DNA from 4 places in the Pectobacterium peruviense genome. Region 4 is predicted to be linked to each of the others. Evidence: predicted binding sites of a transcription regulator. Region 4 holds the regulator's gene; each other region holds the start of a gene.
The links. Region 4 encodes LexA, which represses DNA repair genes until DNA is damaged. Its sites were predicted from a motif close to TNCTGTATGTACATACAGNA; they were not measured.
Positions count from the first base shown of each region.

Region 1: the regulator LexA is predicted to act here: its motif matches at 3,128-3,147, upstream of rmuC (DNA recombination protein RmuC).
Region 2: the regulator LexA is predicted to act here: its motif matches at 5,287-5,306, upstream of mutH (DNA mismatch repair endonuclease MutH).
Region 3: the regulator LexA is predicted to act here: its motif matches at 5,950-5,969, upstream of uvrA (excinuclease ABC subunit UvrA).

Region 1 is NZ_CP161826.1:4,663,700-4,671,813, reverse strand. It holds gene argC (N-acetyl-gamma-glutamyl-phosphate reductase) at 1-714, shown strand, start outside; gene argB (acetylglutamate kinase) at 752-1,525, shown strand; gene argH (argininosuccinate lyase) at 1,588-2,961, shown strand; gene rmuC (DNA recombination protein RmuC) at 3,192-4,748, shown strand; gene ubiE (bifunctional demethylmenaquinone methyltransferase/2-methoxy-6-polyprenyl-1,4-benzoquinol methylase UbiE) at 4,889-5,644, shown strand; gene DUT67_RS21040 (SCP2 domain-containing protein) at 5,657-6,280, shown strand; gene ubiB (ubiquinone biosynthesis regulatory protein kinase UbiB) at 6,277-7,917, shown strand; gene tatA (Sec-independent protein translocase subunit TatA) at 8,000-8,114, shown strand, end outside.
Region 2 is NZ_CP161826.1:3,836,850-3,844,963, reverse strand. It holds gene trmB (tRNA (guanosine(46)-N7)-methyltransferase TrmB) at 1-423, shown strand, start outside; gene DUT67_RS17330 (YggL family protein) at 425-769, shown strand; gene DUT67_RS17325 (DUF2884 domain-containing protein) at 884-1,597, shown strand; gene DUT67_RS17320 (NADP(H)-dependent aldo-keto reductase) at 1,672-2,733, opposite strand; gene DUT67_RS17315 (YgdI/YgdR family lipoprotein) at 2,942-3,160, opposite strand; gene DUT67_RS17310 (TerC family protein) at 3,334-4,050, opposite strand; gene mutH (DNA mismatch repair endonuclease MutH) at 4,353-5,048, opposite strand; gene rppH (RNA pyrophosphohydrolase) at 5,745-6,278, shown strand; gene ptsP (phosphoenolpyruvate--protein phosphotransferase) at 6,291-8,114, shown strand, end outside.
Region 3 is NZ_CP161826.1:842,875-850,988, forward strand. It holds gene DUT67_RS03785 (PLP-dependent aminotransferase family protein) at 1-494, opposite strand, end outside; gene DUT67_RS03790 (GNAT family N-acetyltransferase) at 586-1,017, shown strand; gene DUT67_RS03795 (carboxymuconolactone decarboxylase family protein) at 1,158-1,589, shown strand; gene DUT67_RS03800 (hypothetical protein) at 1,710-2,300, opposite strand; gene DUT67_RS03805 (GNAT family N-acetyltransferase) at 2,488-2,946, opposite strand; gene DUT67_RS03810 (amidohydrolase) at 3,138-4,994, opposite strand; gene DUT67_RS03815 (single-stranded DNA-binding protein) at 5,240-5,803, opposite strand; gene uvrA (excinuclease ABC subunit UvrA) at 6,057-8,114, shown strand, end outside.
Region 4 is NZ_CP161826.1:4,270,756-4,278,869, reverse strand. It holds gene groL (chaperonin GroEL) at 1-18, shown strand, start outside; gene ubiC (chorismate lyase) at 299-832, shown strand; gene ubiA (4-hydroxybenzoate octaprenyltransferase) at 845-1,708, shown strand; gene plsB (glycerol-3-phosphate 1-O-acyltransferase PlsB) at 1,847-4,312, opposite strand; gene DUT67_RS19235 (diacylglycerol kinase) at 4,636-5,001, shown strand; gene lexA (transcriptional repressor LexA) at 5,112-5,720, shown strand; gene DUT67_RS19225 (CsbD family protein) at 6,167-6,376, shown strand; gene zur (zinc uptake transcriptional repressor Zur) at 6,422-6,931, opposite strand; gene DUT67_RS19215 (pirin family protein) at 7,038-7,736, opposite strand; gene DUT67_RS19210 (LysR family transcriptional regulator) at 7,849-8,114, shown strand, end outside.

The DNA.
Region 1 (8,114 bases), 390 kb from region 4:
ACTGTTTTTGATTTGTCCGGCGCGTTCCGCGTACAGGATGCTGAATTTTATCGCCGCTATTATGGCTTCGAACATCAGCACACCGACTGGCTGGAAAAAGCGGTTTACGGGCTGGCGGAATGGCGCGCTGAAAGCGTAAAACAGGCACAGCTGATTGCCGTGCCGGGCTGTTATCCGACGGCTGCGCAGCTGGCTCTGAAACCGCTGCTTGATGCTCAACTGCTGAATCCAGCCCAGTGGCCAGTGATTAATGCCGTGAGCGGCGTGAGCGGAGCGGGGCGTAAAGCGTCACTGACCAGTAGCTTCTGTGAAGTCAGCTTGCAACCGTACGGCATTTTCAACCACCGCCATGAGCCTGAAATTTCAACACACCTCGGTACGCCAGTGATCTTCACGCCGCATTTGGGCAACTTTGCCCGTGGCATTCTGGAAACTATCACCTGTCGCCTGCAACCGGGAGTAACCCAGCAGGATGTCGCCGAAGCCTATCACAACGCTTATCACGATAAGCCGCTGGTTCGCTTGTATGATAAAGGCATCCCGGCGCTGAAATCCGTTGTTGGCCTACCGTTCTGCGATATCGGTTTCGCCGTCGACGGTGAGCACCTCATCGTGGTGGCAACCGAAGATAACCTGCTGAAAGGCGCGGCGGCGCAGGCTGTGCAATGCATGAACATTCGTTTTGGTTTCCCTGAAACCCAATCGTTAATTTAATGACTACTGGTCCCGACATTTCGAGGCACGAAGCATAATGAATCCGTTAATTATCAAGTTAGGTGGCGTTTTACTGGATAGTGAAGAAGCGCTGGAGCGTCTGTTCACCGCGCTGGTGGCTTACCGTCAGGAACATCAGCGTCCGCTGGTGATTGTGCACGGCGGTGGCTGTCTGGTGGATGAGCTGATGAAGAAACTGTCGCTGCCTGTTGTGAAGAAAAACGGCCTGCGCGTCACGCCTGCCGATCAGATCGACATCATTACCGGTGCGCTGGCGGGTTCAGCCAACAAGACGCTGCTGTCATGGGCGAAAAAGCACGATATCAACGCAGTGGGCTTGTGCCTGGGCGACGGCGGTAGTACGACGGTAACGCAGTTAGATGAGTCTCTGGGCTTTGTCGGTAAAGCGGAAGCGGGATCGCCTGCGCTGCTGAACACGCTGTTGTCAGCGGGCTATCTGCCTGTTGTTAGCTCCATCGGTATTACGGCGCAGGGCGACCTGATGAACGTCAATGCCGATCAGGCGGCGACGGCGCTGGCGCAAACGCTGGGCGCGGATTTAATTCTGCTGTCTGATGTGAGCGGCATTCTGGATGGTAAAGGCCAGCGTATTGCCGAAATGACGGCGGAGAAAGCCGAGCAACTGATTGCTCAGGGCATCATCACCGACGGCATGATTGTTAAGGTTAACGCCGCGCTGGATGCCGCTCGTGCGCTGGGGCGTCCGGTTGATATCGCCAGTTGGCGTCATGCCGAGCAATTGCCTGCACTGTTTAACGGTGTGGCGATTGGCACGCGTATTCTGGCGTAAGTCGTTTCTGGGTATGGCATGATGCGATACCAACATGAATGATATTTTTAGGAGTAAGGGTTATGGCTTTGTGGGGCGGTCGGTTTAGTCAGGCAGCAGATCAGCGTTTTAAACAATTTAATGACTCACTGCGGTTTGATTACCGTCTGGCGGAACAGGACATCGTTGGTTCGATTGGCTGGTCGAAAGCGCTGGTGACGGTCAATGTGCTCAGCGAGCAGGAACAGCAACAACTGGAACAGGCGCTGAATGCGCTGCTGGTTGAGGTACAAGCCGATCCTGAGATGATCCTGCAAAGCGATGCGGAAGACATTCACAGCTGGGTTGAGCTGCGCCTGATTGAGAAAGTCGGCGATTTAGGTAAGAAATTGCATACCGGTCGTAGCCGTAACGATCAGGTCGCAACCGACCTGAAACTGTGGTGCAAGGCGCAGATTGCAGAGTTGCTGCTGTCAGTACGCCAGCTGCGTCAGGCGCTGGTTACAACGGCGGAAACGAATCAGGATGCGGTGATGCCGGGTTACACCCACTTGCAGCGCGCACAGCCGGTGACGTTTGCACATTGGTGTCTGGCTTATCATGAAATGCTGGTACGTGATGAAAGCCGTCTGGAGGATACGCTGAAGCGTCTGGATGTCAGCCCGCTGGGTTGTGGCGCGCTGGCGGGAACGGCTTATCCGATTGACCGTGAGCAGTTGGCGGGCTGGCTAGGCTTTGCCTCCGCTACGCGCAACAGTCTGGATACGGTTTCCGATCGCGATCATGTGCTGGAACTGCTGTCCGATGCTTCGATCGGCATGATCCATCTGTCACGTTTTGCCGAAGATCTGATCTTCTTCAACAGCGGTGAAGCGGCGTTCGTCGAGCTGTCCGATCGTGTGACATCCGGTTCTTCTCTGATGCCACAGAAGAAAAACCCAGATGCACTGGAGCTGATCCGCGGTAAGTGCGGTCGCGTACAGGGTGCATTGACCGGCATGATGATGACGCTCAAAGGCTTGCCGCTGGCGTATAACAAAGACATGCAGGAAGACAAGGAAGGGCTGTTTGATGCGCTGGATACCTGGCACGATTGTCTGATGATGGCGGGTCTGGTGCTGGAAGGCATTCAAGTTAAACGTCCGCGCTGCAAAGAAGCCGCTGAGCAAGGCTATGCCAACTCTACAGAGCTGGCTGACTATCTGGTCGCGAAAGGCGTTCCGTTCCGTGAAGCGCACCACATCGTGGGTGAAGCGGTAGTTGAAGCCATTCGTCAGGGCAAAGCGTTGGAAGCACTGCCGCTGGCCGATCTGCAAAAATTCAGCGCCGTGATTGGCGATGACGTGTACCCGATTCTGGCGTTGCAATCCTGTCTGGATAAGCGTGCTGCACAAGGTGGTGTATCACCGCAGCAGGTTGCCAAAGCCATTAGCGATGCGAAGCAGCGTCTAGGCTAAGTCGTACTCTTCGCTAAGTTATCCCTTCCATTCCCTCAACGTTGGTGCTTCGCGTTGGGGGATTTCTTTGTTACCGCTCTGATTCTTCTGCACATTATCGTATGTCCATATTCATATGGAATGCGGCTCGCATTTTTCTACTCAGTCTATTCTCCACCAGAATTGTTTCTGGACATCCATACAGTATCATTTTACCTTGACCGACAGCGTGAAAGGCCTGCGGAGGCAAAGTGGATATCAGCATATTTTATGGTCTAGGTGGTGGTGCGGTGGGTCTGTTGATTGGGTGGTTAATTGCCAGCCTTATTCAGCAGCAGAAGCTGTCGCAGCATGATACCGAACAGCGGTTGCTGGCGCAGACATTGCAGCAGACTCAACAGTCACTCAGTGAGCAGCAGCAGGCAAAGCAGCAGGACGAACAACGACTGCGGCAAAACGAGCTGGAACTGCGCACGGTTCACGCTCAACTCTCCGCCAGCCATGAAAAGTTGCAACAGCTTGGTGAACTCCGCACTGAGTGCGTGCAGTTAAATCAGGAACTGCGAGCGTTGCGTGAAATCAATAGCGCGCAGGAAGCCGAGCTGCGTGAAGTTACCATTCGGCTGGAAGAAACCCGGATGGCGGCGGAAGAGAAGCAACGGCTGTTGGCAAGCAGCGAACAGCGGTTGACGACGCAGTTTGAGAATCTGGCGAACCGCATTTTTGAACACAGTGGCCGCAAGGTGGATGAGCAAAATAAGCAGAGTCTGGATACGCTGTTGACGCCGCTGCGTGAGCAACTTGATGGGTTTCGCCGTCAGGTGCAGGACAGCTTTGGTGCGGAAGCGCGCGAGCGTCACACGTTGGCGCATGAGATCCGCAATCTACAACAGCTGAACGCGCAGATGGCACACGAGGCCATCAACCTGACGAAAGCGCTGAAAGGCGACAATAAAACGCAGGGCAACTGGGGCGAAGTCGTGTTAAGCCGCGTGCTGGAAGCCTCCGGTCTGCGTGAAGGCTATGAATATCAAACACAGGTCAGCGTGCAAACGGGGACAAATAGCCGCCTGCAACCTGATGTCATCGTGCGTTTACCGCAGGGCAAAGATGTTGTGATCGATGCCAAGATGTCGCTGGTGGCCTACGAGCGCTATTTCAATAGTGATGATGACGTAGAACGTAGTGCGGCGCTGAACGAACATTTACTCTCGGTTCGCAGCCATATTCGGCAGTTGAGCAGCAAAGATTACCAGCAGCTTCCGGGGCTGCGTTCGCTAGACTACGTACTGATGTTTATTCCCGTCGAACCCGCTTTTCTGGTCGCTATCGATCGCCAGCCCGAGTTGATCAACGAGGCGCTAAAGAACAATATTATGCTGGTCAGCCCGACCACGCTGCTGGTGGCATTACGCACTATCAACAACTTATGGCGTTATGAACAACAGAGCCGCAATGCACAGCAGATCGCCGAAAAAGCCTCACGGCTGTACGATAAGCTGCGGTTGTTTGTGGATGACATGGAATCGCTGGGTCAGAGTCTGGATAAAGCGCAGGGCACTTATCGTCAGGCGATGAATAAACTTTCGTCTGGGCGTGGTAACCTTATTGGCCAAGCTGAGGGATTCCGCGTTCTGGGTGTAGAAATTAAACGCACGATCAGCCCGTCATTGGCGGAAAAAGCAACGGCCCATGAGCACGCTGAACGCGATGAATTACCGGGTTCTGTCGCTCCCGATACTGCCTCGCCGACCGTAAAAACGGAAGGTGAAGAAGGGCAGTCAGCGCACAGGAAGCTTGAAGTATGAAAGCATAAATAGGTATGAATTTCGCGGGGTTGGCTCTCATGCTATGCGAAATTAGTGCAGTGGGGTTTTTATCCGGGTCTGGTACACTCTGACCATTAATGGGTAGACCCGAAATTTGACTGAAATAGTAGGCGGATAAGATGGCAAGTGAGCAGGAGAATACGGCCGACTTTGGTTTCCGGACTGTCGCCAAGGATGAAAAAGAAGTCATGGTGGCTGAGGTTTTTCATTCTGTAGCAGCAAAGTATGACCTGATGAATGACCTGATGTCTTTTGGTATCCACCGTGTCTGGAAGCGTTTCACTATCGAATGCAGTGGTGTAAGGCGTAACCAGCGTGTTCTGGATCTTGCCGGAGGAACAGGGGATCTAACCGCCAAGTTCTCCCGTATGGTTGGGGAAGGTGGCGAAGTCATTCTGGCGGACATCAATGCCTCCATGTTGAAGGTAGGCCGCGAGAAACTGCGCAACAAAGGCATTATCGACAACATCAACTACGTGCAGGCTAATGCAGAAGCGCTGCCGTTCCCTGATGACTTCTTCGACTGCATTACTATTTCCTTTGGTCTGCGCAACGTGACGGACAAAAACAAAGCGCTGCGCTCCATGTACCGCGTTCTGAAGCCCGGTGGTCGGTTGCTGGTGTTGGAATTTTCCAAACCGGTGATTAAACAGCTGAGCACCATTTATGATGCCTATTCATTTCATATCCTGCCGAGGATTGGCGAAGCCGTGGCAAGCGATGCCGGAAGTTACCGCTATCTGGCGGAATCCATCCGTATGCACCCCGATCAGGAAACGCTGAAAGGGATGATGAGCGATGCCGGTTTTGACAGCGTTAACTATTTCAACCTCACCGGTGGAATTGTTGCGCTGCATCGTGGGTTTAAATTCTGATTGGAAACGCCAATGCTGATAACGTCTTTTCTGACAGCTACGCTGGAAACCGCGCTGAATCAGCTGCTTTTTCACGATACTGTTTCTTGTGATCGAAGCATGAAGTCTGCCCGCCAGCGCTTACAGGGAAAAACACTCCAGATCGAACTGGCTGAACTGGATGTTCCCTTAGTGCTGGTGTTTAACGAACAGCGACTGGATGTTGTCAGTCAGTGGGGCGAGTTGGCTGATTGCCGCCTGAAAACACGCGTTCCGGTTCTGATGAAATTACGCGATCGTCAACAGCTTTCGTCACTGATGCGCAGCGGCGAACTGGTTATTGAAGGCGATATTCAAGTCGTTCAACAGTTCATCGTGCTGTGCGATCTGGCGGAGTTCGATCCGGCGGAATGGTTATCCCCTTATCTGGGCGATATTGTTGCTCAGGGTCTTAGCCAGACGGCACAGAAGACATTGAGTTTCCTGAGAAGGTCACTCCATCAGCAGCAAAATTTCCTTTCCGAGACGTTAACGGAAGAGTGGCGACTGGCACCGGGAAAACTGGAGAACGCTTGGTTCCATGAGGAAATTATTGCGTTGGATAAATCCGTCGATATGTTGTCCGAACGGCTGGCGAAACTGGAGGCTTTACGATGACGCCCAGTGAATTACGCCGCCTCTACAGCATTGTGCGCGTGCTGTTGAGCTATGGTCTGGACGAACTCATTCCTAAGATACGCCTGACGTTTCCGCTGCGTGTGGGCCGTCGCCTGTTGTTCTGGCTACCTAACCGTCACCGTAACATGCCTTTAGGGGAACGTCTGCGTTTAGCGCTTCAGGAACTCGGGCCTGTGTGGATTAAGTTTGGGCAAATGATGTCGACGCGCCGCGATCTGTTCCCACCGGCTATCGCCGATCAACTGGCGATGTTGCAGGATAAGGTTGAGCCGTTTGATGGCAAACTGGCGCGTGAGCAAATTGAACTGTCGATGGAGGGGATCCCTCTTGAAGAATGGTTTGATGATTTTGACATCAAACCGTTGGCCTCAGCCTCGATTGCACAGGTTCATACCGCCCGTCTGAAAAGTACGGGAAAAGAGATTGTTATCAAGGTGATTCGCCCAGATATTCTGCCCGTCATCAAGGCAGACATGCGCCTGATGAAACGTCTGGCTGGCTGGCTACCCCGCCTGTTGCCGGATGGTCGCCGCTTGCGTCCGCGTGAAGTGGTGCTGGAATATGAAAAAACGTTGCTTGATGAGCTGAATTTGCTGCGAGAAGCGGCAAACGCGATCCAACTACGGCGTAATTTTGATAATAGCCCGATGCTATATGTGCCTGAAATTTATTCGGATTATTGCAGCGAAAGCATGTTGGTCATGGAGCGTATCTACGGCATTCCGGTTTCTGATATAGATGCGCTGAAAGCCAATGGCACGGATATGAAGTTACTGGCAGAGCGTGGCGTTCAGGTTTTCTTCACGCAGGTATTTCGCGACAGTTTCTTCCACGCGGATATGCATCCCGGCAATATCTTTATCAGCTACGAGCACCCAGAAGACCCGCAATACATCGGTATTGATTGCGGTATCGTCGGTTCTTTGAATAAAGAAGATAAGCGTTATCTGGCAGAGAATTTTATTGCCTTCTTCAACCGTGATTATCGCAAAGTCGCCGAATTGCATGTGGATTCAGGCTGGGTACCTCTGGATACCAATGTTGCAGATTTTGAGTTTGCTATTCGTACGGTCTGTGAACCAATCTTCGAGAAGCCGTTGGCGGAAATTTCGTTCGGTCACGTATTATTGAATTTATTTAATACGGCACGTCGCTTCAATATGGAAGTACAGCCTCAACTGGTATTGCTGCAAAAAACGTTGCTGTATATTGAAGGCGTGGGCCGACAGCTTTATCCGCAGCTAGACTTGTGGAAAACCGCCAAGCCGTTTCTGGAAAGCTGGCTGAAGCAACAGGTCGGTTTACCCGCTGTCTTCCGTGCGCTCAAAGAAAAGGCACCGTTCTGGGCTGAGAAATTGCCGGAGCTTCCTGAACTCTTTTATGATGGACTGCGTCAGCATAAGATGTTGAAGCAAAGTGTCGATAAGTTGGCACATGAGCTGAAAACGCAGCAGGCTCGTCAAGGACAGTCACGATATCTTTTGGGTATTGGCGCGACGCTGCTAATCGGTGGTACGTTGTTACTGATCAGCCGTGTTGAAGCCGATATGGTTCCCGCAGGGTTGATGGCGGCAGGAATCGTCGCCTGGATTATCGGTTGGCGTCGAACTCGTTGAAGCAGATCATGATGCGCGTCAGAATTACCCGATATAATAACGAGAATTCTGTCGTTCCCCTTTTTGAAAAGAGGTAAATGTTATGGGTGGTATTAGTCTCTGGAACCTGTTGATTATCGCGGTTATTGTCATCTTACTGTTCGGAACCAACAAGCTGAGAACGCTGGGCTCGGATCTGGGTGCATCCATCAAAGGCT
Region 2 (8,114 bases), 430 kb from region 4:
ATAGGGGCGTGTCTCGCTTCCGCACAGGATGCCGAAATCAGTAACCTGCGCGTGATGTGTCACGATGCGATCGAGGTTCTGGTGAAGATGATCCCTGATGGTTCATTGTCCATGGTCCAGCTCTTCTTCCCAGACCCATGGCACAAAGCTCGCCATAATAAACGCCGTATCGTGCAGGTGCCATTCGTCGAACTGGTGCAGAGTAAATTGAAAGTTGGCGGTGTGTTCCATATGGCAACAGATTGGGAACCTTATGCGCAACACATGCTCGAAGTGATGACGTCTGTCGCCGGGTACCGTAATCTTTCCGATAATAATGAGTACGTTGTGCGGCCGGAATCCCGTCCGCTGACGAAATTTGAAGCACGCGGCCAGCGTTTGGGGCATGGCGTGTGGGATCTGATGTTTGAGAGGATAAAATAAAATGGCACAAGCTCGTAGCCGTCGTTTACGTAAAAAACTTCACATTGATGAGTTTCAGGAATTAGGTTTTTCGGTCAGCTTCCGCTTCCCAGAAGGCACTGATGTGGAAGACATCGATAAGCTGATGGATAAGTTCGTCGACGATGTCATTGAACCAAAAGGGCTGGCATTTGAAGGCAGCGGTTATTTGCTCTGGGAAGGGCTGGTCTGTCTGCAAAAAATTGGTCACTGCACCGACGAGCATCGCCAACTGGTTAGCCGCTGGTTGGAAGAGCAGAAACTGACAGACGTGAAAGTCAGCAATCTGTTCGATATCTGGTGGGATCTGCCAGAACACCTGCTGTAATCCTTGGTCTTATCAAGGAATGCCTGAGCTGATTCTGGCTCAGGCGTTATCTGCCTCATCAAAGGGCGCATTGCCGCTTTCTCGCCACTGTCGTTGTTTTCTTCAGGAGAAAATATGTCGCGTAAAATGACCTTGGGTTTATTGATGTTGCTGTCCTGGCAAGCCCAGGCGGCTTACCAGTGCAACGTGAATCCGCAGGACGACATTATTATCAGTCCGCAGCACGTACAGGTTGTGGGTGCCAGCGGCAATTTACAGCTTTCTCCACAGGGCGATATTGTCCGTAACGGAACGCCATTGACCCTGAACGCCGAACAGCGCCAAAAATCCAAAGCCTATCAGTCAGATTTACGCCAGCAACTGCCGTGGATCGACCAGGGAGCGCAGCAGCATCTGGAAAAAGCGCGAGTCGCACTGGATAAAGTGATTGTGCAGGAGCTTGGCAGCGACAGTAATGTGCGCAATCGTCTGACTACGCTGGATAAACAGCTCAAACAGCAGATGAACCGTATTATCGAACACCGCAGTGATGGTCTGACGTTCCACCATCAGGCGATCAAGCAGGTTGAGCAAGATGGCAAGCAAATCGTGCAGCAAAGCATGGGCGGCGTCTTGCAGGACAGCCTGAACGAAATGGGCGTAAAACAGATGTCCAGTGGCGGCAATCCGCTACAGGCGATGATGGGCAACCTCGGCGGTTTGCAGAAAGCGATTCAGGCCGAGTGGAACAATCAGGAACTGGAGTTCCAGCGTTTCGGCAATGACGTATGTAGCCGCGTTACGTCGTTAGAAGACCAGCGCAAGAGCCTATTGCAGTCGCTGAAGTAAGCGCGCAGTAGATCTACATATATTGCTGTGCATCTACAAACATTAAAAAACCGGGCGATGCCCGGTTTTTGCGTTTACGGTGCCGGGAACGTGAAGCGGCGGTGGATGGCTTCTAGTTCATCGAGAATCTCGCCGTCCAGCGTCAGGTTCTGGCTATCCAGGTTGATTTGCAACTGTTCCAACGTGGTTGCGCCCAGCAGTGTACTGGCAACGAATGGCTGCTGACGAACAAATGCCAATGCCATCTGTGCCGGATTCAGACCGTGCTTTTGCGCCAGTGCGACATATTCGGCAACGGCTGCCTGAGCCTGCGGGCCGGTATAGCGGGTGAAGCGGCTAAATAGCGTGTTGCGGGCATCTGCGGGTTTTGCGCCATTGAGGTATTTACCCGTCAGCGTACCGAACGCCAGTGATGAATAGGCGAGAAGTTCCACGCCTTCATGCTGGCTGATTTCCGCTAAGCCAACTTCAAAACTGCGGTTCAGCAGGCTGTAGGGGTTCTGAATCGAGACGATGCGCGGCAGATCGTGTTTTTCCGCCAGATGCAGATAGCGCATCACGCCCCACGGCGTTTCGTTGGAGACACCGACGTAGCGAATTTTACCCGCACGCACCTGCTCATTCAGCGCTTCCAGCGTTTCCAGCAGCGTCACTACCGATTTGTCGTCGGTATATTGCGGTTTGTCATCAGTATATTGATAGTTCAGCTTGCCAAAGCAGTTGGTCTGGCGCTGTGGCCAATGCAACTGGTAGAGATCGATATAGTCAGTGTTCAGGCGTTGCAGGCTGGCATCCAGCGCTGCGCGGATGTTTTTCCTGTCTAATGCTTGTTGCGGGCGAATGCTGTGATCGTTTCCGCGCACAGGGCCGGAAACTTTGCTCGCCACGATCAATTTTTCACGTCCGCCACGGGATTTCAGCCAGGAACCGATATAGCTTTCGGTTAACCCCTGTGTTTCTGGGCGAGGAGGAACGGCGTACATTTCTGCTGTGTCAATCAGGTTAACACCTGCGGCAATGGCGTGATCTAACTGAGCATGAGCGTCAGCTTCGCTGTTCTGTTCGCCAAAGGTCATCGTACCAAGACCCAGCACGCTCACTTCTAAAGAACTATGGGGAATACAGTGATATTGCATTGCCAGCTTCCTTATGTCTGAAAATAGCAGGCGCATTTCCCATCATCTCCGCATGATTTGCTGCGATTCCAATGAGTTTGGGAAGACACACCTGAATTCGACTATAACGAAGCCGTGACGAGTGGGGAAGTCTCTTCTGTTATCCCTTTCGGATTATTCTTGATAGTACTACCCGATGTGAGGTGATCGTTTCGAGTTGGCTGCGATCTCAACGCTGCACGATCTGGGAGACTTGGTCGCTGTTTATTTGTTTCTGGTTACCTTGCTCATCGGTATAGCTAAGTAAGCCAGTATCTTTATCTAACACAGGTTTCCCCTGTGTCAGGAGCATTTGCCCCTCTTTTGTCGCCATCACATAGTTACTGGAACAACCCACAAGGGTGAATAATAACGCCAGTGTTACCGCCATTTTCATCCGTTTTTTCATCATATCAACCTGTTAATAAATGCAAAATCTAAAGTGAGTCTAGCAAATGGTCGCGGGGGATAACGTAGGAATAATGGAAAAAATGCGTATAGAGGGAATTAATGTTGTGTAATCAGGCGGCAGGTTGCCGCCTGATGATGACGTCTTTATCGATAAAGCGCGTTATGCGGCGATTAGTGCGCCGTTTTTTCTTTCTTACTACGTAACAGGTTCAATGCCTCGACTGACATCGAGAAGAACATGGCGAAGTAGATATAGCCTTTTGGTACGTGAACGTCGAAGCTTTCCAGAATCAGTGTGAACCCGACAAGGATCAGGAATGATAAGGCCAGCATTTTGACGGACGGATGGCGTTCAACAAACTCGCCGATAGGGCGTGCGGAGAACATCATCACGAGAACGGCGATAATCACGGCAGCCATCATAATAAACAGATGGTCAGACAGGCCGACGGCAGTGATCACCGAATCCAGGCTGAAGATAATATCCAACATCATGATCTGCACGATCGCACCAAAGAAAGAGTATGTCTTGGAGGTATGATCTTCTGAACCGCCTTCGACCGTTTCGTGAATTTCCATGCTGGACTTCCAGATCAGGAAAAGCCCTCCGAAGAACAGAATCAGATCGCGTGTGGAAATTTCATTGCCTGCTACGGTAAACAGCGGGTCGGTTAGACGCATTACCCAAGCGATAGACGCGAGTAGCCCCAAACGCATAAACATTGCACCCATCAGACCGATACGGCGAGCTTTGTTTTGCTGGGCTTTAGGTAATTTGGCGACAACGAGGGACAGGAAAATAATGTTATCGATCCCAAGAACGATTTCCAGAATAGTCAGCGTTCCCAATGCCAACCATGCGTTCGGATCAACAATCCAATCAAACATTATATCAATACACCTTAAACGAAACGTAAACGATATTATACTCTGCCAGCTCGGTGCGTAGGCAAGTGAAAGTGTGATGTCGTGAAAAGATACTCGTCATACTTCAAGTTGCATGTGCGCTGGCGTCCCTTTTTGCTCTGGGTCGGCGTCAGGCGTTTCCCTGAGTCGTATTCCTTTGTCGCACGATATGCGGCATATGGCATATCGTGGGGTCTATAAGGCTAGTGTACGATGAAGCGCCATGCTGATGAAGTATCATGCTAATAGAACATAGCGCTAATGAAACATGATGATAATGACATTCAGTTGCTGAGCTGCATAAAGTGGCGGGCCAGTAGCGGAGCGGTAAAGGTTTTTTTCAGGTAAAACCCGCGCGGTAAGGTCAAAATCGGTTGACCAAACTCGCCAATGGCCTCTGTTAATGCTCGACTGTTTGCCGCTTTGGGGCGTAATTGCAGTACTTCGCCATGTCGGGCGGTGATGCTTTCTACCCGGCCAAGCACAATCAGGTCCATCAACTCTTCCCAGTCACAGCGCAGCTGTTCTTCCTCTTCTTCATTCGGGCTCCAGATCAGCGGCGAGCCAACACGCCGTTCTCCCAGCGGAATGTGACGCGAACCTTCCACCGGAATCCACAGTACCCGAGCGAGCTTGTGTCGTACGTGGCTGCTTTCCCACGTTACGCCGCTATTACCTGTTAACGGAGCGACGCAGACGAAGGTGGTTTCAAGCGGTTTACCCTGTTCATCAATAGGGATGGTTTTTAGCTCGACACCAATTTCAGGGAAATCCTGCTCGGGTTTGCTGCCTGCGCTCGCACCTAGAAAACGTTCCAGCAAGATGCCAATCCAGCCTTTATCGCGTTTCAGATTGGCGGGAAGGGGCAGGAGAGCGATGTCCGCTAATTCCGCAAGATTATAGCCTGCGAGGGACTGTGCACGTTGTAGCAACGCTTGTTCATTTTGCGGCGCAGCCGTGTGGACCGAGGGTGAATTCATAGCGTATCGCTCGATATTTTTTCGCTCAAAAAAAATACAACAAATGGAAAATACAAATGTACAACCTGCAAGGTTGTGGAGAGAAACAATAATAGCATGATTCGTAGCGTTTTTTTTCAGTGTGATGGCGATCACTGAACGCAGTTTTACAAACTGTGCACGTATAGCCACCGACAATGAACAGGATCTTACACTAGGTTATCCACAGATTTCTTGGATAACCCACGTAAACATGGATTACTGGTTCCATTTACAGCCTTGACTCACAGCATTTTTGCTGTGTTTGCCTATTTATTGCCTGAGTTTGAAACATTCCCTGTGGATAAAATCGGCATAGTGCGATCTTTCGCCAATCTTGCATTGTATGCCATTTGAACAAAAATAAAGGGGTAGTCATTTCAATTAAAAAGGTTTGTAATTTTATGAATAAAAAGAATTATTTTTTAATTGTTAGTGGTTTTTTTTCTTTGTGGAAAATGAGTTTTACTCACTTCTTCATGGGTTCTGCACAAAGATGTCCACAGAAAAAGTGAATAAACTGCAGGTTATAGCCTTTACATGTTTATAACTTCGATCTTATCTGTGGGTTATCTTACTTTTATTAGTATCACATGCTTTCTAAGCAGTGGTTTACCGCCTGACGGGAGTGTGAAACAATCAGGTCATCTTTGCATTGATGTTTATTGAGGTAGTCCGGTGATCGATGATGATGGCTACCGCCCAAACGTTGGTATTGTAATTTGTAATCGGCAGGGACAGGTGATGTGGGCCCGGCGCTATGGTCAGCACTCATGGCAATTTCCACAGGGGGGAATTAACCCCGGTGAAAGTCCCGAGCAAGCGATGTTCCGCGAACTGTTTGAAGAAGTCGGGTTAAGAAAAAAGGATGTGCGCGTGTTGGCATCTACCCGTAACTGGTTACGCTATAAATTACCAAAGCGTTTGGTGCGTTGGGATACAAAACCGGTCTGTATCGGCCAAAAGCAGAAATGGTTTTTGCTACAGTTGATGTGTAATGAGTCGGATATCAATATGCAGAGCAGCGGCACGCCGGAATTTGATGGCTGGCGCTGGGTGAGTTACTGGTATCCGGTACGTCAGGTCGTCTCTTTTAAGCGAGATGTTTATCGTCGCGTGATGAAGGAATTTATCAGCCCGGTGATACTGCTTCAGGAGAGTGTTGCGGCTCGGGTGGCGACTCCATCCGGTCCCCGGCGAAAAAGAGGGTAATTCAGGCACATTATGCTCACGCGCTTGCGAGAAATTGTCGAAAATGTTGCGGCAACGGCCCGCCTTAGTGATGCGCTGGACATTCTGGTCAATGAGACCTGTCAGGCTATGGACACGGAAGTCTGTTCCATTTATCTGGCCGATCACGATCGTCAATGCTATTACCTGATGGCGACGCGCGGGTTGAAAAAGCCGCGTGGTCGCTCGGTTACGCTGGCATTTGGGCAAGGCATCGTCGGGCTGGTCGGGCAACGTGCTGAACCCATCAATCTGGCCGACGCTCGCACACATCCTAGCTTCAAATATATCCCCGCGGTCAAAGAGCAACATTTCCGTTCTTTTCTCGGTGTTCCCATTATTTACCGTCGCCACCTGTTGGGTGTGTTGGTTGTCCAGCAGCGTGAACATCGTCAGTTTGATAAAAACGAAGAATCGTTCATGGTGACGCTGGCCACGCAGATGGCCGCTATTCTTTCTCTTTCGCAGATAAAAACGCTCTTTGGCCAGTACCGCCAGACGCGCGTTAAGGCGTTGGTCGCTGCACCCGGAGTGGCGATTGCCCCCGGCTGGCAGGATTGTACCCAACCTTCTCTGGAACAGATTTTCCCCGCATCCAGTTTGGATAGCGAGCGCGAGCGTTCCCGTTTAACGCAGGCACTAGAGGAGGCGACGGCGGAGTTCCGTCGCTTCAGCAAACGCTTCAACGCTAGCGCGCAGAAAGAGAGCGCGGCGATTTTCGATTTGTATTCGCACTTGCTGAATGATGCGCGCCTCAAACGTGAACTGTTTCAGGAAGTGGATGCGGGCAACGCCGCCGAGTGGGCTGTGAAGCTGGTTATCGAGCGTTTTGCCGCACAGTTCACCAATTTGCAGGATACCTATTTACGCGAGCGCGCTGGCGATCTGCGTGCGTTAGGACAACGCCTGCTCTTTCATCTCGACGATAACGCGCAAACCATGGGGCAATGGCCTGAGCGCTTTATCCTCGTTGCGGATGAATTAACGGCCACGCTGCTCGCGGAACTGCCGCCGGAGCGGCTGGCGGGCGTCGTTGTCTATGACGGTGCTGCCAATTCGCATGCGGCGATTCTGGTTCGTGCCATGGGCATTCCTACGCTGGTTGGCGCGGACATTCAGCCTGAGCTATTGCATCAGCGACAGTTGATCATTGACGGCTATCGCGGTGAGTTGCTGGTCGATCCTGAACCGGTACTGGTGCAGGAATACCAGCGCCTGTTGACGGAAGAAAACGAGCTGACTCGTTTGGCCGAAGGCGAGATGGAGCAGCCTGCCGTGCTGAAAAGCGGTGAGCGCATTCAGGTTATGTTGAATGCAGGATTAAGCGCCGATCATGAAAAACGCTTTATCAATCAGGTTGATGGTGTTGGGCTGTACCGCACGGAAATCCCTTTTATGTTGCAAAGCGGGTTTCCGTCCGAAGATGAGCAGATGGCACAATACCAAAGCATGTTGGATCTTTATCCTACGCGCCCTGTGATGCTGCGTACGCTGGACATTGGTGCGGACAAGCCGCTGCCTTATCTGCCTATCAGCGAGGAGAATCCATGTCTTGGTTGGCGCGGGATTCGTATTACGCTCGATCAGCCTGAAATTTTTCTGATTCAGGTGCGCGCCATGCTGCGTGCTAATGCGCATATCGGTAATCTCAATATTCTGTTGCCAATGATCAGCAGCTTGGATGAAATCAGTGAGGCACGTCGCCTGATCGATCAGGCCGCTGGCGAGGTAGAAGAATTACTGGGCTTCCAGCAGCCCAAGCCGCGGATTGGGATCATGATCGAAGTGCCATCGATGCTGTTTCTGCTCCCTCATCTG
Region 3 (8,114 bases), 1.5 Mb from region 4:
ATCCCCAGATAGGTAGCGATGGCTCGACGAAGCGGTTCATAGCCCGCCGGATCTGGAGAGATCATGGCTGCCGTATCCAGAGTGCGTAAATTGTGCCCGGCTAGGCGCGCCCAGGTCTTGCGGGGAAAGGCATCCAGTGCAGGCAGGCCGAGTTGGAAAGGTTGTACTTGAGCGGTCTCGATTTGCGAGCGCGAAGGTATTTGAGAAAGGGATGTGGTGCTGTATCTCGATTCGGTCAGCTTTTCCAACTGGGGTGAGACGATAGTACCCACTGGGCCGCGAGCCAGGAAATAGCCTTCACTGGCTAGCATCTGATAAGCCATTTCAACCGTGCCTCGTGCCAGATTCAGCTCACTGGCAAGGCTGCGTACGGACGGTACGCGATCGCCTGGATGAAGTTTTCCGGCGGTAATAGCGTCTCGGTAGCGTCGATACAGCTGTAAATAGAGCGGTGCATCGTGTTCCCTGCTTGGCTTTAGTTGCTGCATGTCCATACGTTATGCCCCATTCATTTACTCAATTCTTGCACCTTTCTTGTGGGTCATGATTTTCCTAACATACTGGCTTCATTACAAGGAGATTGGCATGAGCACCTTTCGATTAAGCCTCATTGAGAGTGATCAGGACTACCTGGCTTGCTTCGATGTTATGCGGGAGCTGCGGCCTCATCTTCCTGATGCAGCCACATTCACTGCGCAGGCCCGTCGTCAAGCTGGGCAAGGCTATCGTCTGCTGGCGGCATGGCAGGACGATCTGGTCATGGGGTTGGTGGGTTACCGCGTTCAGGAAAATCTATTGTATGGCCGATTCCTCTATGTTGATGATCTTGTGGCTGCTGTAGGTGTCCGCGATCAGGGGCTTGGCGGTCAGCTGATCGAGGCAATGCGCGAGGAAGCGCAGCGGCAAAACTGTGCTCATCTGGTGCTCGATACGGCCTTGAGCAATGCGCTGGCGCAACGCTTCTATTTTCGTCAGGGCTTACTTTCCAAAGGCCTGCATTTCAGCCAAGCGCTATAGGTGTGAAGAGCCATGAACCCACTGCTTTGCGGTCACTCTGGGTGGCAAGGTCGGGTTACCCCGACGGTTGAAACATGGGCTCAGACACACCATGCGCTGACTTATTTTCTCGTTCTTTCATTTCTTATTGGAGATCTTCTATGAGTACGCTTCGCTTGCCCTACCAAACCCTTTCGGCAGAAGCCTATCGAGGGTTCGGCATTGCCAAGAAAGCTCTGAACAAGAGCAGCCTTGGAAAACAACTGATCGAATTGGTCTATCTGCGTGTTTCGCAAATTAATGGCTGTGCTTTCTGCCTGGAGATGCATGCGTCGGCTCTGCGTGCTGATGGCGTGCCGGATGCTAAGCTGGACAGCCTAGCTGGCTGGCGTGTGAGCGAGCAGTTCAATGAACGCGAACGTGTGGCGCTAGCCTGGACTGAATCGCTTGTGGATGTGGCTCGTAGCCACGCGCCTGATGAAGATTTCGAACCGCTGAAGGCGCATTTCAGCGATGCAGAGATCGCCGATTTGAGCTTTGCTGTCGCGCTGATGAGTGCCTTTAATCGTTTGGCGATCGGCATGCGCCAATAAGGTATGGAGCCTGCTTTGCAGGCGCAGCAAATGACGTTATCACTGTATTGCCCAACGCGCCGAACGGGCGGGGCTGGTGGGAGTCTGAGAATCAGTACGGCGACTGAAATAGGCAGGATGCTATTTCAGTGACAGCAGTCGTTCAAAAACCGCGACACGGTAGTCGCGGAAATCGATATATCCGCCGTACCACTCACTTTGGCTGGGAGAGATGAGTTTCTCGATAAACCAGCGATCTCTCATAATTGAAACGAGCTCAATCACGGTCATGGCAAGCGCATAAGCAAACCACAGCGCGACAATAATCACGCCAAGATAAAGCCACGGCCAGTTGATTGCCATAGCCTGTTGCACCAACAAGATGACGGCGCAGATCTGAATCAACAGCTTTCCTGTGTAGGCTCGTAGGGAAAACGTCCTGATGCTTTCGGCGCTAAAGAAATACGGATTGGTCAATGATGTTCTGGTTTCTCGCACGGGGATACCGTGTACATAGACCATCCATTCGCTCTTTTCCTTAGGCAAGAAAGCGATGCCTTTTTCACTCAGACTGTGTAATCGCAGAGAGAGGATGACGGGGTAAGCCAGTTTCATCGCCAGAAGGTAGAAGACCGGGGCGCTGATACCGGCAACTGCCAGCGCGCCACAGAGGCAAATCGTAAAAAAGATCCTGACGGTGTAGATAAAAAGGGGGGTTGATTGGTAGTTCATTTTATAAATCCATTTATACCCGTCATACTTCAAGTTGCATGTGCGTTGGCTGCGTTCACTCACCCGAATCACTTACCTGAGTAAGCTCATCGGGATTCCTTCTCTTGCCGCCTTCCTGAAACTCGAATTATTTAGGTTATATATACGGTGTTTTCGACGCGTCACTTTACTGCCGAATGTTTGATAATTAAAGCGGCATTCTATATTCGATAACACCCGGTTTTTCCGCAACCCAATCATAAAGACGCTGCGCTGTTTTATTGGTTTCCTGAGTATGCCAATACAGGCGATCGCAGTGCTTTTCTTGCGCCTTTTCTCTCACGTACTCAATAAGTTTTTTCCCCACGTTTTTGCCGCGCTCGGTGGGATCAACAAAAAGATCCTCAAGGTAACAATAGCGGTTTACGCCCCATGTGGAATCGTGAAAAACAAAGTGTACGAAGCCGATAATGCGTAAACCTTCTCTTGCCACGGCGCAGTGCACGGGAATATCCGCTTTAAAAAAACGATCCCAGGTTGTTTCCGTCACTTCATCGGTAAGCTGGACGTTATAGAACGTTTGATAACTTTTCCAATAGGGCAGCCATTGATCGTAATCATCTGACTCAACGGGGTTAACCATAATTTCCTGATCTGAATTCATCATTTTTACTCTCATGTTGTTAGGCGACAGGTACTGAAAATCAGGTTGGTATTTATAGCAATGAAATAGACGGATATACCCCTCCACTTATTAAGAGAGGTGCAGACCAATTAGGAGAAAGTGAAGGCGGGATTAAAGAGGCGTCCGCATCGACGCCCCTGATATTTATCTCATGTTACTGACAGCGCCGCGCATTAGGATTTCTCTGGCGCTGAATGGACGAGCTGACCTTTGAAATACGTTTTGACCACGTTGGCACGATGAACCTGTTTGATCGGGACGTTAAACAAATGGCGATCCAACACGATCAAATCGGCGGATTTACCCAGCTCAACCGATCCCGTTTCTTTCTCTATGCCCATCGCTTTCGCGCTATTGATGGTATAGATACGAATTGCTTCAGGCAGATCGACGGCCTCTTCGGGAGCCAGTGTTCCGGGCGCATCACCCAGCGGATTCTGCCGCGTCACCAGCCCTTCAATTCCGATCCAGGGAGATGGCGTTGGGCCACCCGCTGGCCAGTCAGAACCGCCAGCGACCACCGCACCAGAACGTAGCAATTTAACCGTGGGGACAAAATCCTTCATACGCTCTTCGCCAATGGTCACGACGCTGGCGTTTGTCATATCGGAAGGAAACCACAGCATCGGCGAGAGATCGGCGGCAACTCGCAACTGTGCGAAGCGTGGCATATCTTGCGGTGAGATCAAATGCGTATGCGCGATTTGATGCATCGGGCCATTTGACCCATTAATTTTACGCACTTGCTCAACGGCATCCAGCGCCAGACGGAGTGAACCATCTCCCGCAGCATGAAGCTTGGTAGAAATCCCTTGTTTATCTAGCTTGGAGAGGATCTCAACGACTTGCTCGGTGGTGTAGTGGGTATCGCCGTGATAGTGAGCGCCGTGTGCCTGAGTTGGCAGATAGGGCTCAATCAGCTTTGCGGTATGAGCTGGTGGAACACCATCCAAAACAAATTTAAAACGATCGGGGAAGAAGTTTGTGGTGCGGTAGACATCACGTCTGGCAACCAGCTCCAGACCCGCAGCGCCTTCATCCAACAGCGGAGTGGAGACGATCGAGCCGATAATACGCAGAGGCAGACCTTCTGCCCGGTCAATCTTGCTCCAGATGCGCAGATTGACTTCTGAGCTAACCGCTTCCTGCACGCCAGTAATACCTAACGACACCATCGTTTTGGCGGCTCCGCGCCCTGATGTCAGCCGTTGCTCTTCCGTGCGTACGGGGACCAGACTTTGCACATGTTGGAACGCGGGGAATTCTTGCAACAGGCCGGTTGGCTCGCCTGTTTTTGAATCTTTAACAATGACGCCACCGGCTGGGCTAACGGACTGCGCGGTGATAGCGGCCAGACGCATCGCTTCGCTGTTAATCCAGCGGTTATGGTAAGAATCATCACGCAGAATGACCGGACGCCCGTTGCTGATTTTATCCAATTTCGCCAGCGCTTCAGCGGTAGAAAGCTCCGCCATACGTGGGCTGCCCCAGGCAGAACCGATCACCCATTCTCCCGGTCCGGCTTTTTGCGCGCATTCACTGACCTGGCTCAGCATGTCATCCAGTGAGCTTGTTTGTGAGAAATTACAGGAGTAAATATCTTCATAGCCACCGTCTAACGGATGAGCGTGGACATCATTAATGCCCGGCATTGCCATGCTGCCGTTGAGATCAACCACCTGCGTTTTCGGGCCGATAAACTCTGCTGCCTGTGCATTTGAACCGATGAAAACGTAGCGACCATCACGTACTGCAACAGCTTCTGCCCACGGCTGACCTTGATTGACGGTGTAAATATTGCCGTTACGTAAAACTAAATCGGCAGTCTCTGCCGTTTCTGCCGCCATTAGCGTAGATGAAGAAAAAAGCAAACCTGAGACGGTGACAGCAAGTGCTGCGAGCCTGAAAGAAGTGTTTGGTGGCAAAGAATAATCGGTTGTCGCGTTGCCAGAAGATGGCGAGGGTGCCTTATTGGCGGTGTTTTGGGATAGGTTTTTGTTAGCGGTGCGGTGTGCACTATTTTTGTCCATACGTTATATCTCCATATATAGCGTTTATTCCTCATTGATGAGGCGCTGCTATTTTTCGGCAGCGATGGAGAAATAACTGTACAGATTGTGCTCTGATTATCTCGATGAGCACGAAACGCACATGATGTGATGATTTCCTTGGTTGATTGTTTACTGGTGACTTTCCTGTACGCTATAAAATGAAAAGCCTCCGATAAATCGGAGGCTTATAATGGAATTATTGACAATAATCTCTAAGGTTAGCCTTAGAAAGGAATGTCGTCGTCGAAATCCATTGGTGGTTCGTTGCTTTGTGCCGGAGCATTATTTTGTGAGGAAGACGAGTTCTGAGCTGGGCGCTGTTGAGCTTGCGCACCGCCACTGAACTGGTTGCCGCCCTGCGGTTGTTGAGGTTGACCCCAACCGCCTTGCTGTTGACCGCCACCTGCATTGCCACCGCCTGCTGGTGCGCCGCCGCCCTGACGTCCACCTAACATCTGCATGGTGCCGCCGACGTTAACGACCACTTCGGTGGTGTAACGCTCTACGCCAGCCTGATCGGCCCATTTACGGGTTTGCAGTGCGCCTTCAATGTAGACCTGAGAGCCTTTACGCAGGTATTCGCCCGCGACTTCTGCCAGTTTGCCGAACAGAACCACACGGTGCCATTCGGTCTTCTCTTTCTGCTCACCGGTTTGCTTGTCACGCCAGCTTTCCGACGTAGCCAGCGTGATGTTGGCAACTGCACCACCATTCGGCATATAGCGGACTTCCGGGTCTTGACCCAGATTCCCGACAAGAATCACTTTATTAACGCCTCTGCTGGCCATGCTCGTCTCTCCTGATGAATCGGTAGATTTATTTTCTAAGTCTAAACGATCAATCTTACCATGTGGAAAACTCTATGTCATACCTGCGAAATAGCTTCAGAAATGAAAGTCAGATTTGCAGCGTTTGCAAAAGTAAACGGGTTTAATACTGGATATTCATTCAGTTTTTTTTGTGCCATAATTGTTCGTTTCGTACCGGTTCTCTCCGTTCGGGAGACGATGACAAACCGTTTTTATTCCGGGAAGTGTGTGAATGGATAAGATCGAAGTTCGTGGTGCTCGTACCCATAATCTCAAGAATATCAATCTGATAATCCCCCGTGACAAACTGATCGTAATCACCGGTCTGTCTGGTTCGGGTAAGTCATCGCTGGCGTTTGACACGCTGTATGCCGAAGGGCAGCGACGCTATGTGGAATCCCTCTCCGCCTATGCCCGTCAGTTTTTGTCGCTGATGGAAAAACCGGATGTCGATCATATAGAAGGGCTGTCGCCCGCCATTTCTATCGAGCAGAAATCCACTTCACACAACCCACGCTCTACGGTCGGGACGATTACCGAAATTCATGACTACCTGCGCCTGCTGTTTGCTCGCGTGGGTGAACCGCGCTGCCCAGAGCATGATGTGCCGCTGGATGCGCAGACCGTCAGCCAGATGGTGGACAATGTGCTGGCGCAGCCGGAAGGAAAACGCCTGATGCTGCTGGCGCCGATTGTGAAAGATCGCAAAGGTGAGCACAGCAAGACGCTGGAAAACTTGGCCTCACAGGGCTATATCCGTGCTCGTATCGACGGTGAAGTGTGCGATCTGTCCGATCCGCCGAAGCTGGAACTACAGAAAAAACACACCATCGAAGTTGTCGTCGATCGCTTTAAAGTGCGAGAAGATCTGGCACAGCGGCTGGCAGAGTCGTTTGAAACCGCGCTGGATTTGTCCGGTGGTAGCGTAGTCGTGGCCGATATGGACGATCCAACGCAGCCTGAACTGCTGTTCTCGGCGAACTTTGCCTGTCCGGTGTGTGGCTACAGCATGCACGAACTGGAACCGCGTATGTTCTCGTTCAACAATCCCGCGGGGGCGTGCCCAAGCTGTGATGGTCTGGGCGTGCAGCAGTTCTTCGATCCGGCTCGCGTGGTGCAAAACGCAGAGCTATCTCTAGCGGGCGGCGCGATTCGCGGTTGGGATCGCCGCAATTTCTACTATTTCCAGATGCTGCGCTCACTGGCGGAGCACTACAAATTTGACGTAGATGCCCCGTTTGAGGGACTGAGCGCCGCAGTGCAGAAAGTGATTCTGTACGGCTCCGGTAAAGAGAACGTCGAATTCAAATATATCAACGATCGCGGCGACACCTCCGTGCGTCGTCATCCGTTTGAAGGCGTGCTGCACAACATGGAGCGTCGCTATAAAGAGACGGAATCCACGGCGGTGCGTGAAGAGCTGGCGAAATTCATCAGCAACCGTTCCTGTGCCAGCTGCGGCGGGACGCGTCTGCGTGAAGAAGCGCGTAACGTGTTTGTCGAACAGACCACGCTGCCGCAGATTTCCGATATGAGCATCGGCCATGCGATGACGTTTTTCAAGAACATGAAGCTCAGTGGGCAGCGCGCCCAAATCGCCGAGAAAGTGCTGAAAGAGATTGGCGATCGGCTGAAGTTTCTGGTGAATGTCGGGCTGAACTATTTGTCGCTTTCCCGTTCGGCGGAAACGCTGTCCGGCGGTGAGGCGCAGCGTATTCGTCTGGCAAGTCAGATCGGCGCTGGGCTGGTTGGCGTCATGTACGTGCTGGATGAGCCGTCCATTGGTTTGCACCAGCGCGACAACGAGCGCCTGTTGGAAACGTTGGTTCATCTGCGCGATCTGGGCAATACCGTTATTGTGGTGGAACACGATGAAGACGCGATTCGTGCTGCCGACCATGTGATTGATATCGGCCCCGGTGCGGGTGTGCACGGCGGGCAGATTGTCGCCGAAGGCACGATGGACGAGATTATGGCGGTGTCGGGTTCGCTGACGGGTCAATTCCTTAGCGGCAAACGCAAGATTGAAATACCGAAGCATCGCGTACCTGCGGATCCAACCAAAGTGCTGAAGCTGATCGGCGCGAAGGGCAACAACCTGAAAGACGTCACGCTGACGCTGCCGGTTGGCCTGTTTACCTGCATCACCGGTGTGTCTGGGTCGGGTAAATCTACGCTCATCAACGATACCTTGTTCCCACTGGCGCAGCGCCAGTTGAACGGCGCAACGCTGGCAGAACCTGCCGCTTACCGTGAAATTCAGGGGCTGGAGCATTTCGACAAAGTGATC
Region 4 (8,114 bases):
ATGGGCGGCATGATGTAATGTGACTCCCCTTGTCGCCGGAAGCCGTTTTCCGGTAGCAGGACGTCAGGTTACAGAAGCTCGTCTTTCTGTCCTTTAAAGAGCACCATCCGGTCGCGATACCGGGTGGTGCTTTTTTTATGCGCCGTATTGCTGAAATGTTGCTACATCGGGGATGAATTGGTTTATAGCGTGTTATCAGGGGAGCATTCTGCGCTACAATGGGGGCGCTTACTTTATTTGCGAATACGTTTATTTACGAAGACTTGTATTTGCAAAGTAACCTGTTCGGAGTAGGGAAATGTCTGACGATGCGTCAACGCTTCTGCGCACCATATCCTGGTTTACTGAACCCCCTTCGGTATTGCCTGAACACATTGGTGACTGGCTGATGGAAACCAGTTCCATGACACAGCGGCTTGAAAAATACTGTGCCGAATTGAAGGTCACGCTTTGTCGTGAGGGTTTCATTACGCCACAGATGCTGGACGAAGAGCGCGATCAATTACCGCCTGACGAACGTTACTGGCTGCGTGAAGTGGTGCTGTATGGTGACGATCGCCCTTGGCTTTTCGGCCGAACGATTGTCCCGCAACAGACGCTCGAGGGTTCTGGCGCGGCGTTGACGAAAATAGGCAATCAGCCGTTAGGTCGTTATCTGTTTGAGCAAAAATCGCTGACGCGTGATTATATTCATACCGGATGCTGCGAAGGCTTATGGGCGCGGCGTTCCCGCCTGTGTCTTTCCGGTCATCCGTTACTGTTGACTGAGCTTTTCTTACCGGAATCACCGGTTTATTACACACCTGGTGATGAAGGTTGGCAGGTAATTTGAGGAGATAAATCCTTGGAAAGAAGTGTTACAGCAGGGAAATGGCTGGCTTATTGTCGCTTGATGCGGATTGATAAACCGATAGGTTCCCTGTTACTGCTGTGGCCAACGCTATGGGCGCTGTGGCTGGCGGGAGGGACTACACCTGCACCGTGGACGCTCTTTGTTTTTGTCGCGGGTGTCTTCTTAATGCGTGCTGCGGGTTGCGTCATCAATGACTATGCCGATCGACATTTTGACGGCCATGTAAAACGCACGGCTTCTCGTCCGTTACCTAGCGGCGAAGTGAGCGAGCAATCTGCCAAAGTTCTGTTTGTCGTGCTGGTTTTGCTGGCGTTTGGTCTGGTGCTGACGCTGAATAAGATGACGATCTTGTTGTCTGTCGCTGGGCTGGCTTTGGCATGGGTCTACCCGTTTATGAAACGCGTCAGCCATCTGCCTCAGTTTGTGCTGGGTGCGGCATTCGGCTGGTCGATACCTATGGCTTATGCTGCGGTGAGTGAAAGCCTGCCTGCGACCTGCTGGATGATGTTTCTGGCGTATATCTGCTGGACGGTGGCTTACGATACGCAATATGCGATGGTCGATCGTGATGACGACTTGAAGATCGGCGTGAAGTCTACTGCGATCCTGTTTGGGCGTTTTGACAATATCATCATCGGATTATTGCAGTTCAGTATGCTGGCGTTGCTGCTGGCTTTGGGAAACATCACCGGATTGGGAATTCCCTACACTATTTCACTGCTGGTGGCTGCTGGGATGTTTATCTATCAGCAAATACTGACAGCCGGGCGCGAACGTGATGCCTGTTTCAAAGCATTCCATAATAATAAATATGCAGGAATGGCGATATTTATTGGTGTGCTGTTTGGCCTGTAGGCGGATCGGCAGATACAAAAAAGCAGCGATAAATCGCTGCTTTTTTTATGACGGAATGTGCTGTGTACTTGCTATGCCAGAGGTATCCACAGTTTGATGACGGTACTTCTCCGCCATCTTTCCGTTACTTCTGTCTGGCTATTCCTGTGTTTTTTCTTCCACTGCCTGACTACTTTCCATCTCAGTAGATGAGCTGGCGCTTTCGATAGTCAACCGAACTTCTGGCGTGATCAGATCGCCGAGGATGTTATAGATTGCCACGATATCGCCTTGCGCCGCTTCCGCACTGTCGGTGATATACCCTTCCGTACGTAAGGTTGCGACCAACGTTGAGAACACTGCTTTATCAAAGAATTCCGGCGCATTGATACCGTGTAGAACGGATAAGCGCTGTGCCATGTTTCGGCTTTCTTTCTCCAACGTTCCACGGTTGATTTCTGGGTTTGCGCACAGCAACGATAGCGTAATCGCATAACGTTGCAGCGTTTCACGCACGCCTGCCGATAGCAGTTGTAGCGTACGGATGCGTGGCGGGTTAATCGCCAATTGACCATCACGGCTACACAGTAACTCTTGTCGAGTCAGTTCGTTGGCCAACGTTTCCAGTACGTCCGGCAATTGTTCTTTGGAATAGTGCAGGAACAGCTCGGCTTGCAGCAGCGGATAGATCAGCGTGATTTGTCGGACGACTTCAGCAAGCGTAATTCGGCGATGATGGATGACGATGCTGGCGATCAGCGACGGTAACACCAACAGATGCTGGATGTTATTACGGTAATACGTCATCAGAACCGCCTGCTCGCGCGGCAGAATGATGATGTCGCCAATACTGTCCTTCTCCACTTCGAACTTGTTCATGCTCAGCGCGTGTTCCAACAGCTCATCCGCTGTCTTCTTAGGTGCTGTAATATCTTTGTGGTAGGGAACCTGACGCAGCAATTGCAGGTAGCAATCCAGCTGTTCGTGCATTTGCTCACGTGTCAGTGAGCGCTGGCGCGATGCTAACAGGGCGGTGGAGCACAGGTTCATCGCATTTGCTGCCGCAGCGTTATTGATGCGCACCATGATATCCATAGAGATATCCTGCACCGTCGGCGTTAGCCAGCTTGGACGCTGTGCCTCGATGGGATCAATCGCATCACGCCATTGCGGTACATGTTGGTTCAGATAGGTTGTGAGCGGGAGCGGTTCGCCGAAGTTCACGTAACCTTGACCCAGATTACGCAGCTTACGTAAACCGCGCACCATCTGCATAAAGCCTTCTTTTTCCTTCACCGCGCCGCGCAACTCTTTTGCATAGGTGCCGACTTCCATCACATGCTCGTAACCGACATAAATCGGCACCAGTGTGATAGGGCGCGTACCGCCTCTGAGCATGGCCTGAATGGTCATGGCTAGCGTACCGGTTTTGGGATCCAGAAGACGCCCTGTACGTGAACGCCCGCCTTCCATGAAGTATTCAACCGAATAACCCCGGGCAAACAGCTCACCCAGATATTCGCGGAAAATCGTGGAATAGAGTTTGTTGCCTTTGAAGGTACGACGAATAAAGAACGCACCAAGACGGCGGAAGATCGGTCCCGCTGGCCAGAAATTAAGATTGATACCGGCAGCGATATGCGGCGGTACTAAGCCTTGATGGTACAGGACATAGGAAAGCAGCAGATAATCCATATGGCTACGGTGGCAGGGCACATAGACAATGCCGTGGCCATCCTGCGCCAACTGACGAACGCGTTCGGCGTTATGGACGTTAATTCCCTGATAAAGGCGGTTCCACGTCCAGCTCAATACGCGGTCTGACAGACGCACCGCTTCGTAGGAGAAGTCGGCAGCGATTTCTTCCATGAGTGCAATGGCGTTTTGCTGCGCTTTCTCATGAGAAATCTTCTTACTGCGAGCCTCATCGTCAACGGCTTTCTTGATCGCTTTTGAATCCAGCAGCTTATTAAACAGCTCCTGACGCACCGGTAAGCGTGGGCCAACTGCCGCCAAACGCTGGCGAGAGAAGTGCATACGTGCGACACGTGCCAGTTTGTGGGCTATGGTTTTGTCAGTGCCATGCTCGGTCGCCATATAGCGTAGTGACACGGGGCTGGAGAAGCGGACAAAGCTGTCACGGCCTAACCACAGGACGGCGAAGAATTTTTCAATGCCGTTGAGCAATCGCAGGTGTGGTGTGGACTGAGAGTGACCTTCCCGACCAGGAGAGCGCCCAAACATCACGGAAACAGGCACCATCTGTACGTCTAAATCTGGATTGGCGCGGTGCAGGTCCAGATAATCGTGGAACAGCTTGACGGATTTCTGCTTGGGAACGTAATAACGGAAGACGCGCGGCCCGTCATTAATAAAGACGTGGCTAGGGAGTTCGACGCCATTGAATTCGAACGATTGCGAAGGATCGGGTAAGCCCAATGCCAGACATTTCGTGCGTAGCGTCAATAGATCTGCCTGAGAGTTATAAGGCAGAACATAGAGTATAGGACGTGAGGGATCTAACCCCAACTCGACCACGGGATCTGCGGGAATAACTTTACTTTTCACCAGCAGTTTCAGCGGGAGATTCAATAATTTATAATAAATTTTACGCCAACCTGACATAACAACGTGGAGCCTCTTGTTAGCAATTCGCCGCAAGGATACCAGAAACTGCGCCGGAGATCTGTGGTGATGAGACAACGCAGGTGCGTTAAAATGCGAACTATTTTGCATATACTCGTCATACTTCAAGTTGCATGTGCGTTGGCAGCGTTTAGTCACCCGAATCACTTACCTGAGTAAGCTCATCGGGATGAAATGAGAGACATCCCGTCTCTCACCAGAGGCCAGCCGTTGGCTGGTCAAATTCGTTCCCGACGAATTTGTCCCTCTCTTGCCGCCTGCCTGAAACTGGAATTATTTAGAGTCTAAATAATGGAGGATAAATGAATAAAGCAACGGGGATGACCCGGATTATCAAGGCTACCGGTTATTCCTTTAAGGGGCTGAAGCAGGCGTGGCAGCATGAGGCGGCGTTTCGTCAGGAAACGATACTGACGATTGTCGGCGTCATTATTGCTTGTTTATTGCCAGTGACGCTGGTCGAAAAACTGCTGCTGATTGGGTCTGTAGTATTGATTATGTTGTTTGAACTGGCCAACAGCGCTATTGAAGCCGTCGTCGACCGCATTGGTCTCGAGCATCACGAATTATCCGGCCGGGCGAAAGATATCGGGTCGGCGGCTGTCTTTGTTGCCATCTTGTTGGCTGCTGTCGTATGGGGCAGCATCCTCTGGCAACATTTTGCTTGACGGTGCGCATAAATGAATAAAAGTCAGGGGCTTTGCCTATATCCCGATTCCCAATTGTGCCTTACCTGTATATACTCACAGCAAGACTGTATAAACAACCAGGGGGCGGAATGAAAGTATTAACAGCAAGGCAGCAGCAGGTTTATGACCTGATCCGCGATCATATTGCGCAAACCGGAATGCCGCCAACGCGTGCGGAAATTGCTCAACAACTGGGATTTCGCTCTCCGAATGCGGCCGAAGAACATCTGAAAGCGCTGGCGCGTAAAGGCGTGATTGAAATTGTGTCGGGTGCTTCTCGTGGTATTCGCCTGTTAATGGAAGAAGAAACGGGTATTCCTCTGGTTGGGCGTGTGGCGGCAGGTGAACCTCTGCTGGCACAGGAACATATCGAATGCCGTTATCAGGTTGATCCTGCGATGTTTAAACCTAGCGCTGACTTTTTGCTGCGTGTCAGCGGTATGTCGATGAAAAATATCGGTATATTGGATGGCGATTTGCTAGCTGTACATAAGACAGAAGATGTGCGCAACGGGCAGATTGTCGTGGCGCGTATTGAAGATGAAGTAACCGTTAAACGCCTTAAAAAACAAGGCAATACTGTGCATCTTCTCGCTGAAAATGAAGAGTTCGCCCCCATCGTTGTTGACCTGCGTCAGCAAAGTTTTTCGATAGAAGGCTTAGCGGTTGGCGTGATTCGTAACAGCGACTGGAGCTAACCGTTATTGATGCACTGCTCTCCAATCTGGATCAGTGCATCATGTTCTGTGTATTAATCTGCTAGTCATATATATTTAGTTACATTTAGCTGCGTTCTCTACTCTCCCCTATTACCGCCTGTTTTTTCACTGCTTTTTTGCGATAGTTTTCCCTTTCTTTGCTCTATCCTAGTTACAGATACTTGGTTTTTTATTTTTAGTAAAATATTCGACTATAATTTTTATCAAGGTAAGCATTTTTGTCTTGATTGGTCGTTTGATGATTGATCATTAACTATCACATTTAGGTTCACCCAGTAATCAAGGGAGACAGTGGCGAAGAACACCGTGATGGTTAATACATTTATGATGCTACTTACTGAATAAGCCTATTTATCTGAAACTGACGCATAAGTTGGTCGTGACGATTCGTTTATGCGCAATGCACCTAAGGTATGGAGATTCTTATGAATAAAGACCAAGCCAGCGGTAACTGGAAACAGTTTAAAGGTAAAGCGAAAGAGCAATGGGGCAAATTAACTGATGACGATCTGACGGTCATCGAAGGTAAACGTGACCAACTGGTGGGTAGGATCCAGGAGCGTTACGGGTATGAAAAGGAAGCGGCAGAGAAAGAAGTTAAACACTGGGAAGATCATCACAAATATCACTGGTAGCAAACGTGATGTCTCTCCGCAGAAAAGGAACGATAGCCCTCAGGGCTATCGTTTTTTAATGGGAACGGTATGGTCGTGATCGCAATGATCCGGCTGTTTGCATGTCGCTACTTCCTGACAGCCTCCGCACAACCCGTGTGCTTCCACAACGCTGTGACGCAGTGTAAATCCAGACTGCTGTGCCAAGCTGCGTAGCGTTTCTTCCACACCTTCGGTTTGACGTTCCGTGACCTGCCCACAGCGATCGCAGATGAAAAGGGCAGACGTATGGCTGTGGTCTTCGATATGGTGACACAACACATAGCTGTTGTTTGATTCGACTCGATGAATGAAGCCTTGTTCCAGCAGAAAATCCAGCGCGCGATAGACGGTCGGCGGCTTGGCCTGAGGCTCGGAAACTCGCAGTAGGTCCAGCAGGTCATAGGCGCTGATAGCACCGGACTGCTGTGCCATAAGGCGTAAAACCTCTAGCCGCTGTGGAGTGAGACGCACAGCGCGCTGCTGACAAATCTGTTCAGCCTGGGCAAGAAGTTTGTCCTGTTTGGTTGAATCCATTGTCATATCACCCTGACGCATTGAGGAACAAGACGGATATCTTACCACGACTGAGTAAAAACGCCGAGTGAGTGACGTTTTCCTGCGAAGACAACAGACAGAGGAACTACACGACCAGATCGATGAGCAGTGCCCGCAACGGTGATTCTGCCTGTAGCGTCAACGTCGTTTCTTCCTTGATGAAGGCTCCGTCGCCACAGTGTAATGTTTCGCTGTGCTGGCTACCTTTCACCGCCATGGAACCGTGGATCAACTGGAGATAAGCCTGATTTCCCTGTAGGGCGATCGTGCTTTGCTCATTGGCCTGAAGATCGACATGATGGATCCAGACCTGCTGGCGCAGTTGTAGACTATCCTGCTCGCCTTCTGGTGAGGCAAGTAGAGTATGATTTGATGAATCCAGCCCCATACGCTGTAACGGGCTGTTCTCTCGGGTCTGGCAAGCATTCAACCATAACTGCAAGCGTGTCAGTGGTTTACTGGCATTGGTATTATGTTCGCTATAGCTGACGTTCGGCTGAGTGGCGAGCAACAGCACATCTCCCGCTTTAGCCTGAATGTGGCAGCCGTTGCTGTCGCGGTATTCCGCTTCGCCCTGAAGAATAATGTTCAGGATATCTACACGCGGATAGGTTCGAGGCTGGAATGAGGCTCCCGGCGCCAACACTTCCTGATTGAGCACGCGAAGAGAAGCATATCCCAGTAACTGTGGGTCAAAATAGTGACCGAAAGAGAATGTATAGCGTGCCTGCAACCAGCCATAGTCGGCTTGGCCGCATTGCCCCGCTGCTCTTCGTGTGATCATAATCTTTATCCCCCAGAGAATTATTTATTAAACTGATAGTAATTGTGTGGACGTTGGATTGTTAGCTAGTTAATCTGGTCGGTATATTCAAAATTCCTGAATGAGTACGAAGATGGCGAGAGAACGAGCATTGACGCTGGAAGCCCTGAGGGTGATGGATGCGATCGATCGTCGTGGCAGCTTTGCCGCCGCGGCAGACGAGCTGGGTAGGGTGCCTTCGGCACTGAGCTACACCATGCAGAAACTGGAAGAAGAGCTGGATGTGGTGTTGTTCGATCGTTCCGGGCATCGTACTAAATTCACGAATGTCGGACGAATGCTGCTGGAACGCGGACGTATCCTGCTGGAAGCTGCGGATAAACTCACTACGGATGCAGA